Regions from separate parts of the Luteimonas galliterrae genome, predicted to be linked through region 3. Evidence: predicted binding sites of a transcription regulator. Region 3 holds the regulator's gene; each other region holds the start of a gene.
What was found. The regulator HrcA, encoded in region 3, represses chaperone genes, less so after heat shock. The targets are predictions, from matches to a motif close to TTNGCACTCNNNNNNNNNGAGTGCNAA.
Positions count from the first base shown of each region.

Region 1 (3,273 bases), 1.4 Mb from region 3:
CGACGCGCGGCGTGGATTTCAACATCGGTTTGAACTGGCGCATCCGTCCGCGCTGGTCGTTGGCCGCCGCGTTCTACCAGAGCCAGGGTTCGCAGCGTTCGCCCTTCATCCTGGATCCGCTGGTCACCGATACGCCTTTCATTTCGCTGCCGCGCGACCGTTCGGTGTTCCTCACCCTGCGCTACGACCGCCAGGCCGGACAGCCGCTGGCCGTGATCGGCGGCGCGCCGGGCGCGGCCGTGGGCAGCGTCGCCGGTTCGCTGTTCCTGGACGACAACAACGACGGCGTGCGCGCGGCGTCGGAACTGCCGGCGGCCAACGTCACCATCGTGCTGGACGGCCGCTATTCGGTGCGCACCGACAGCAACGGCCAATTCGAATTCCCGCGCGTGGCCGTCGGCCCGCATCGCGTCGCGGTGCTGCCCGACAACCTGCCGCTGCCGTGGTTCGTCGAAGACGCCGCCGCGCAGCGCACGATCGAGGTGCGCGTGCGGCAGACCACGCGGCTGGATATTCCCGCGGGGCGGCAGCGATGACTTCCCTGGACATCGCAGCGCAGCCGCCCATGACCGGCAGCTCCATGCTCGCCAACGTCAGCCCCGCTGCGAACGCGGCCTTCGAGACCGGCGCGTTCCGCCAGGTACGGATCGCGTTCCAGCCCATCGTCGACTTGCGGCGCGGCTCCGTCTACGCGTACGAGGCGCTGGTGCGCGGCGCGAACGGCGAAGGCGCGCCGGAAGTGCTCGCCGCCGTGCCTCAGGCGCGGCGCGCCGTGTTCGACCATCGCACGATGCTTTTGGCGCTGTTCGCCGCGGCCAAGCTCGATCTGCGCACGCGGCTCGCGCTCAATCTGGCGCCGAGCGCGTTCGTGCATCCGGGCACGATCATGTCGCTACGCGCCGCGGCCGAGAGCGTGGGCCTGGCGCCCAGGCACATGATCCTCGAACTGTCCGAATCCGAACCGTTGAACCAACTGCGCATCGCCGAATCCCTGCACGCCTATCGGGCGATGGGTTTCGTCGTGGCGATCGACGATTTCGGCGCCGGCCACGCCGGACTCGGTTTGCTGGCCAGCTATCAACCGCAGCTGCTCAAGATCGACATGCACCTGGTGCGCGGCGTCGGCGGCGACAGCGTGCGCCAGGCCATCATCGAGAGCGTGATCGGCATCGCCGGCAAACTCGGCTGCGCCGTGGTGGCCGAGGGCGTGGAAACCGAGGCCGATGCCCGCAGGCTGCTCGCTTTGGGCATCCATCTGCAGCAGGGCTACCTTTATGCACGTCCCGGTTTGGAGGCTTTGCCGATACCGGATTTATCCTGGGCCGCTTTCTGACGAGTGGGGAAGGGCTCGCAGGCCCCCTACGGTTGCGCCAGGCGTCCGGGCCATCCGCTCCCGGCTCAAATAAATTGATTATTTTCAATAAGTTACGATAATCCGGCCCAAACCCTTGATTTACCGGTCTGGCGTACCGAATTAGGTATCCGGAGACTGCGGGGGAGTGGTTTTTCCATCCTGGCGTTCCATCAGCGAAACGCTGGGGAACTCCAGGTGCCCTTAGCAGTCATATCTGGCGACTGCTAAAATCGGAACCCATGAAGACCCCCATGTCCCAAGCCCTCGTCGCCAACAACCTGCCGATCCCCAGTGCGCTCGGTTCGCTGGACGCCTACATCGGTGCGGTCCACCAGATCCCTGTCCTCACCGTCGAGGAAGAGCAGGCGCTGGCCCAGCGTTTCCGCGAAGAAGACGATCTCGAAGCCGCCCGCGAGCTGGTCATGTCGCATTTGCGCTTCGTGGTGCACGTCGCCCGCGGTTACAACGGCTACGGCCTGCCGCTCGGCGATTTGATCCAGGAAGGCAACATCGGCCTGATGAAGGCCGTGAAGCGTTTCGATCCGGACGTGGGCGTGCGCCTGGTCTCGTTCGCGGTGCATTGGATCCGCGCCGAGATGCACGAGTTCATCCTCAAGAACTGGCGCATCGTCAAGGTCGCCACCACGAAGGCGCAGCGCAAGCTGTTCTTCAACCTGCGCAAGAGCAAGACGCGCCTGGGCTGGTTGAACGCCGAGGAAGTGCGCGCGGTCGCCAAGGATCTCAACGTCTCCGAGCGCGAAGTGCTGGAGATGGAGTCGCGCCTGTCCGGCCGCGATATCGGCTTCGACCTGTCTTCGGACGAGGACGACGACCACGCGCCGCCGGCGCCGGCCGCCTACCTGATGGCGAACGAGGAAGATCCCTCGCAGGCCTACGAGCGCAACGACAGCGAGGACCATCAGCTGGAACTGCTGCGCGAAGGCATGAGCCAGCTCGACGCCCGCTCGCGCGACATCATCAAGCGCCGCTGGCTGGACGCCGACAGCAAGATCACGCTGCAGGAACTGGCCGACGAGTACGGCGTTTCGGCCGAGCGCATCCGCCAGGTCGAGGCCAACGCGCTGAAGAAGATGAAGGCCTTGTTCGTCGCCTGATCCAAACGCCATCGAAAGACCAGAACGGCCCGGGAAACCGGGCCGTTTTTTGTTGCGCATGATTCGGATATCGGGTCCGGTTCGCGGCATTTAGCCTGCACCTATTCCAATGACGGAGCAGGGCAATGGACTACATCGTAAAAGGTCTGCCTATAGAGGATTTCCGGCCGTTGTTCGGTTTGAGCGACGAAGCGCTGAGCGCGCACGGCGTGAAGCGTTACGTCGCCGAGGCCAAGCCGGGCTTTCCCTGCCGAATCACCCTGCAGGACGCGGAGCCCGGCGAATCGCTGCTGCTGCTCAACTGGAGGCACCAAGACTCGGATACGCCCTATCGCAGCGACGGTCCGATCTTCGTGCGCGAATCGGCGCTAGCGACGTTCGAGGCCCGCAACGAAATCCCGGAACAGCAACGCAGCCGTTTATTGTCCGTGCGGGCTTACGACGAAGCCGGCTGGATGCATGCCGCCGATGTGGTCGAAGGCGCGGATCTGGAACCGTTGATCGGAAAGTTCTTCGGCTATCCGAAGATCGGCTATCTGCACGTGCACAACGCGCGTCGCGGCTGCTATGCGTGCCGGATCGATCGCGGCTGATCGCCCGCTTTTCGTTTTCGTAGGTGCGAATTCATCCGCATGTCTTTTTCGATCAAGAGCGTGCGAATGAATTCGCACCTACGAAAATCAAGGCGTAGCCCGGATGGAGCCGCAGGCGATATCCGGGAGATCGGGGTCGCCGCAAAGCCCCGGGTATCGCTTCGCTCCACCCGGGCTACGGATCTTGAGCCCTCTCCAGCCATGCGGGAGA
Region 1 covers NZ_JAMBEP010000001.1:2,193,339-2,196,611, reverse strand. The annotation lists gene M2650_RS10070 (carboxypeptidase-like regulatory domain-containing protein) at 1-536, shown strand, start outside; gene M2650_RS10065 (EAL domain-containing protein) at 566-1,333, shown strand; gene rpoH (RNA polymerase sigma factor RpoH) at 1,594-2,469, shown strand; gene M2650_RS10055 (DUF1203 domain-containing protein) at 2,595-3,062, shown strand.
Region 1: the regulator HrcA is predicted to act here: its motif matches at 1,556-1,582, upstream of rpoH (RNA polymerase sigma factor RpoH).

Region 2 (3,273 bases), on a different contig from region 3:
CGTGAACGCGCGGCGCGCGCCGATGCGCTCGCCGCGCCCGGCGATCAGGCCGGACAGGATCGGGATCATCGGCAGCACGCACGGCGTGAACGCCAACAGCAGGCCGGCGCCGAAGAAGCCGAGCAGGGTCAGCCAGCGATGCGAGCCGGATAGGGCGGCGGCCAGGCGCGAATCCTCGGCCAACGCTCCAGAAGCGGCCGTTGCGCTCTTCGTAGGAGCGGCTTCGGCCGCGAGCTTTTCCGGCCCCTCGGCGACCATTCTTGTAGGAGCGGCTTCAGCCGCGATCTCTTGATCTTGATTCTGTGCGGTCTGCGAAAAGCTCGCGGCTGAAGCCGCTCCTACAACAGCAGGTGCGGCCGCGATCTCGCCCGCCGGCAGGTTCAACGATACCGAACGCGTCATCGGGGGATAGCAGATGCCATCGTCCTGGCAACCCTGGAAATTCGCGGTCAGCGTGACTTTCTGCGCCTCGGCTAAGCTGCGCCGCAGCGGCACCGGCAGGTCGATCTGGTCGAAATACACGGTGACGTCGCCGAAATGCTCGTCGCGATGCAGCTGTCCCTTCGGCCAGCGCGGACGTTCCAGCGCGATGCCGTCGGCGTCGAGCTTGAGCGAAGTCTTGTCGCGATACAGGTAGTAGCCCTTGGCCGGCGTGAAGCGCAGCAGCAGCGCATTGCCGCCATCGGCGATGGCTTCGAACTTGAAGGCCTGCTCCGGCGGCAGCGGCAGCGGTTCGCTGGCGCCGTTGGGTGCGGTGCCGAGCAGGCCGCCCTGCGTCGCGGATCCCAGCGATTTGCCCAGCGCGGCGAAACCGCTGTCGCTCTTTGTAGGAGCGGCTTCAGCCGCGAGCTCTTGATCTTTTTCCTGCACATCAGTCGAAGAGCTCGCGGCTGAAGCCGCTCCTACAACAGCCGCTCCTACAGCAGGCAAAGCGACGGTCAAGGTGCGGGTCTGCGGCGGATAGCACACGCCAACGTCCGCGCAGCCTTGGTATTTCACTTTCAATGCGACTTGCCGCGCGTTCTGAGCGGCCACGCCCGGCAACGCCGCGACGAGCTGGGTGCGATAGGTTTCCACTTCGCCGAAGAACTCGTCGGTATGCCTGTCGCCGCGCGGCATCTGCAGCGGCTGCGCTTTGAAAGCGGCATCGGTTTGCACGGACGTGCGGTGCCGGTAGAGGTAATAGCCGTCGGCGATCTTCCAGCTCAGCTCGATGCGATCGCGGCTCGGCGCCGATACCTTCAACGCGAAGGCCGTATCGACCGGCAACAAGTCCTTCTCGTCGACCGCCGACGCCGGCATCGCCACGAACAGGGAGAACACCAGCGCAGCCAGGCCGCGCGACCGCATCGTCATCATCGATTCTCTTCGCGCGTCTGCTCGGCGATCCAGCCGAGGTAGGCGGGCAGGCCGCCCGCAGCTTCGACCGCGATCACTTCCGGCAGTTCATAAGGATGCAGCGCTAGGATCCGCTGCTGCAGCGCCGGCAGGCGGTCGGCCGCGGTCTTGATCAGCAGCAGAACCTCGTCGGCGCGCTCGACCTGGCCCTGCCAGCGGTAGGTCGAGCGCAGGCCGGGCAGCACGTTGACGCAGGCGGCCAGGCGCTCGTCCACCAGCGCATCGGCGATGCGCGCGGCGCTGTCCGGGTCGGGGCAGGTGCAGAGGCAGACGAGTACGGACAAGGGTCGGCACGGGTTCGAGGGGCGCCTAGGGTAGCCGACTCGCCTTCGCCGGCCGTGGCAGCCCTTGAAAGGCTGCGTTGCAGGCCCAACGTCTCGGGCATCCCGGCGCGTCCGGGTTTTTGACGTTTCCGGCGCTGGCAGTCGCCTGGTGCGACTGCTAAAATCGCCGGTCTAGTTTCCCGCTTTATCCCCGCCAATCAAGCACTTAAGAGGGTCGCAATGAATCTGAAGCCGCTCTACGACCGCGTGGTCGTCAAGCCCATCGAAGCCGACGAAGTCACCGCCGGCGGCATCGTCATCCCCGACAACGCCAAGGAAAAGCCCACCAAGGGCGAAATCGTCGCCATCGGCGAAGGCAAGGCGCTGGACAACGGCAGCCTGCGCGCGCCCAAGGTCAAGGTCGGCGACAAGGTCATCTACGGCCAGTACTCGGGTTCTTCGTACAAGCACGAAGGCACCGAATACAAGATCGTGAAGGAAGACGACATCCTCGCGATCGTCGGCTGATTTTTTCTCTGTAGAGCGGAGCTTGCTCCGCTGCTTTTCGCCAAGGTTCGAAAAAAGAGCGGCGGGGCAAGCCCTGCTCTACAAAACCGGTTCTCCGCAAAATTTTCTAATTCTGGAGTTAGTGCAATGGCTGCCAAAGAAATCCGTTTCGGCGAGGACTCGCGCGCGCGCATGCTGCGCGGCGTCAATATCCTCGCCAATGCCGTCAAGGCAACGCTCGGCCCGAAGGGCCGCAATGTCGTGCTCGAGAAGAGCTACGGCGCTCCGACCATCACCAAGGACGGCGTCTCCGTCGCCAAGGAGATCGAACTCGCCGATAAGTTCGAGAACATGGGCGCGCAGATGGTCAAGGAAGTCGCTTCCAAGACCTCCGACAACGCCGGCGACGGCACCACCACCGCGACCGTGCTGGCCGCGGCGCTGATCCGCGAAGGCATGAAGGCGGTCGCCGCCGGCATGAACCCGATGGACCTCAAGCGCGGCATCGACAAGGCGGTCACCGCCGCCGTCGGCGAGCTGAAGAACCTGTCCAAGCCCACCGTCGACGACAAGGCGATCGCCCAGGTCGGCACCATCTCGGCCAATAGCGACGAATCGATCGGCACGATCATCGCCGACGCGATGAAGAAGGTCGGCAAGGAAGGCGTGATCACGGTCGAGGAAGGTTCGGGCCTGGAGAACGAGCTCGACGTGGTCGAGGGCATGCAGTTCGACCGCGGCTACCTGTCGGCGTACTTCGTCAACAACCAGCAGAGCATGAGCGCCGAGCTGGACGACCCGTACATCCTGCTGCACGACAAGAAGATCTCCAACGTGCGCGACCTGCTGCCCGTGCTGGAAGGCGTGGCCAAGGCCGGCAAGCCGCTGCTGATCGTCGCCGAAGAAGTCGAAGGCGAGGCGCTGGCCACGCTGGTCGTCAACACCATCCGCGGCATCGTCAAGGTCTGCGCCGTCAAGGCGCCGGGCTTCGGCGACCGTCGCAAGGCGATGCTGGAAGACATGGCCACCCTGACCGGCGGCACCGTGATCTCCGAAGAAGTCGGCCTCTCGCTCGAGAAGGCGACCATCAAGGATCTGGGCCGCG
Region 2 covers NZ_JAMBEP010000003.1:85,159-88,431, reverse strand. The annotation lists gene M2650_RS13065 (protein-disulfide reductase DsbD) at 1-1,359, opposite strand, end outside; gene cutA (divalent-cation tolerance protein CutA) at 1,356-1,682, opposite strand; gene groES (co-chaperone GroES) at 1,902-2,189, shown strand; gene groL (chaperonin GroEL) at 2,316-3,273, shown strand, end outside.
Region 2: the regulator HrcA is predicted to act here: its motif matches at 1,817-1,843, upstream of groES (co-chaperone GroES).

Region 3 (3,273 bases):
TTGGCGCGCGTGAGCTTCAGGTTGAGGTGCTTGGGACCGGAAGCGTCGGCGGTCACGTACGGCAGGTTCACTTCGGTCTGCTGCGAGCTGGAGAGCTCGATCTTGGCGCGCTCGGCCGCATCCTTCAGGCGCTGCAACGCCAACGGATCCTTGCGCAGGTCGATGCCCTGCTCTTTCTGGAATTCGTCGACCAGGTAGTCGATGACGCGCTTGTCGAAATCTTCGCCGCCCAGGAAGGTGTCGCCGTTGGTAGCCAGCACTTCGAACTGCTTTTCGCCGTCGACGTTGGCGATTTCGATGATCGACACGTCGAAGGTGCCGCCGCCCAGGTCGTAGACGACGATCTTGCGGTCGCCGCCGGCCTTGTCCAGGCCATAGGCCAGCGCAGCCGCGGTCGGCTCGTTGATGATGCGCTTGACGTCCAGGCCGGCGATCTTGCCGGCGTCCTTGGTGGCCTGGCGCTGGCTGTCGTTGAAGTAGGCCGGCACCGTGATCACCGCTTCGGTGACCGTCTCGCCCAGGTAGGCCTCGGCGGTCTTCTTCATCTTTTCGAGGATGCGCGCGGACACTTCCTGCGCGGACAGCTTCTTGCCGTCGCTGGTCGCGACCCAGGCGTCGCCGTTGTCGTGCTCGACGATCGCGTACGGGACCAGGTCGCGGTCCTTCTTCACTTCCGCATCGTTGAACTTGCGGCCGATCAGGCGCTTGACGGCGTAGAAGGTGTTCTTGGGATTGGTGACGGCCTGGCGCTTGGCGGAAGCGCCCACCAACACCTCGCCGTCCTTGCTGTAGGCGACGATCGAAGGCGTGGTGCGGTCGCCCTCCGAATTTTCGATGACGCGGGCCTTGCCGCCCTCCATGATCGCCACGCACGAATTGGTCGTGCCGAGATCGATGCCGATGATCTTGCCCATGGTATTGCTCCCTCTCTCGAATCTGAATGTTGGGGACGGCCGTTGCCGTCGATGTCCGTAATCTGGGGCCTGGGGCCGCCGGTTCAAGCGTTCGCCTACATCGTCTAGTCGTGCTTGGCGACAACCACCATGGCCGGCCGCAGCAAGCGCTCGTTCAACAGGTAACCCTTCTGGAAGGTCTGGGCGACCGCGCCCGGGGGCACGCCCTGCGCGTCGACCACGCTCGCGGCCTGGTGCCGGTCCGGGTCGAAACTGTCGCCGGGCATCGGCGCCACTTCGACCAGGCCATTGGCCTCGGCGACCTTGTGCAGCTGGCGCAGGGTCAGCTCCACGCCGGCACGCAGCGGGTCGTTTTGCGGGGCGGTGACCAGCGCCGCTTCCAGGCTGTCGAACACCGGCAGCAGATCGGCCAGCAGGCGCTCGTTGGCGAATTTGCGGGCCAGCTCGACGTCGCGCGCCAGGCGCTTGCGCTGGTTGTCCAGGTCGGCGCGCTCGCGCAGCGATTCGGCGCGCAGTTGTTCCAGGTCGCCTTTCAGAGTCTCGATCAAGCCGTACAGGGGGTGGTCGGCGTCCAGGGCCGCTTCTGCGGCCGCATCGTCGGGTCGTTGTTCGGTTGCGGTCATGTCCAGGTTCCGGGCGGTCGTCCTGCCGCCCTACCCGACAACCTATGAGGGCTGGGCCCCGGGATTCAAGGCGGAACCCAGCGCGTCGGCCGCCGCCTGCACGACCGGAATGACTCGGTCGTAGGCCATCCGGGTCGGCCCGATCACGCCCAGCACGCCCAGCACGCGGCCGCCGGCGGCATACGGCGCGGTCACCAGCGACACGCCGTCCAGCGGCGCCAGGCCGGTCTCCTCGCCGATGAAGATGCGCACGCCGGGCGCGTGCACCGTGCGCTCCAGCAATTGCAGGATCTCGCGCTTGCGGGCGAAGGCTTCGAACAACTCGCGCAGGCGGTCCAGGTCCGCCAGGTCCTGCACGCCGATCAGCCGTGTCTGGCCGGCCAGCAGCATGTCTTCGGCGCCGGGCGCCAGGGCCTGTTCGGCCAGTTCCACGGTTTGCGCCAGCAGGCTCTCCATCTCGCTGCGGGCGCTGCGCATTTCGTGCAGCAGCGTGGCGCGGATGTCGGCCAGCGGCCGTCCGGCGAAATGATGGTTGAGGTAATTGGCGACGCGCTCCAGCTCGGCCGGGCCGTAGACGCGGCGCGTCTGCAGGATGCGGTTCTGCACGTCGTTGTCGGCGAACACTAGGATCGCCAGTACGCGTTGGCCGTCCAGCGGGACGAAGTCGATGTGCTTGAACGCAAACTGCTCGCGCTGCGGCACGCTGACCACGCCGACGAAATGGGTCATCGCCGACAGCAGCTCGGAAGCGTTGCCGAGCAGGTTCTGGGTGCCCGCCCCCGCCGGCAGTTCGCTGCGCAGCCGCGACAGTTCGCCTTCGGCCAGCGGTTTGACCTGCAGCAGGCTGTCGACGAAGACGCGGTAGCCCTGGGCGGTGGGTATGCGCCCGGCGGAAGCGTGCGGCGCGCTGAGCAGGCCGGTGTCTTCCAGGTCGGCCAGGATGTTGCGGATCGTCGCCGGGCTGACGTCCAGACCGGCGTGGCGCGCCAGGGTCTGCGAACCGACCGGCTCGCCGTCGCGGATGTAGCGCGCGATCAGCGTGCGCAGCAGCTGGCGCGCGCGCGGGTCTAGGGACGAGTCGTCGGAAGGTCTGGCCACGTGGGCGGTATAAGCCGGACCGGCGGTGCGCGCAAGCGTCGCTCGTGGATTGCGGCCCTGTCGCAAGTTCCGCGACCCGCGCATGGCAGGCTGGCGGGCCGCACGGCACAATTGCATCCATGCTGACGCTACTGACGATCAAGGACTTCGCCGTCGTCCGGACCGCCGAACTCGAGTTCGGCGCGGGCTTGACCGTGATCTCGGGCGAAACCGGCGCCGGCAAGTCGCTGCTCGTCGATGCGCTCGGCTTCCTGTCCGGGCTGCGCGCCGACAGCGGCATGGTCAGGCACGGCGCCGAGCGCGCCGAACTCAGCGCGCAATTCGACCTGAGCGATGCCATGCCCGCCCGCGATTGGCTGCGCGAACAGGAACTGGACGAAGGCGACGACTGCCAGCTGCGCCGCACCCTACGCGCCGACGGCGGTTCCAAGGCCTGGATCAACGGCCGCCCGGCCACGCTGGCGCAGTTGGGCGAACTGGCGGGCCTGCTGGTCGAAATCCACGGCCAGCACGAACACCAGGCGTTGCTGTCTAAGGCCAGCCAGCTGGCCCTGCTCGACGGTTTCGGCGGACACGAGGCGGCATTGACTGCGGTCGAAACCGTGGCCGCGCACTGGAACGCCTTGCTGCGCGAGCGC
Region 3 covers NZ_JAMBEP010000001.1:744,205-747,477, forward strand. The annotation lists gene dnaK (molecular chaperone DnaK) at 1-914, opposite strand, end outside; gene grpE (nucleotide exchange factor GrpE) at 1,019-1,537, opposite strand; gene hrcA (heat-inducible transcriptional repressor HrcA) at 1,580-2,635, opposite strand; gene recN (DNA repair protein RecN) at 2,755-3,273, shown strand, end outside.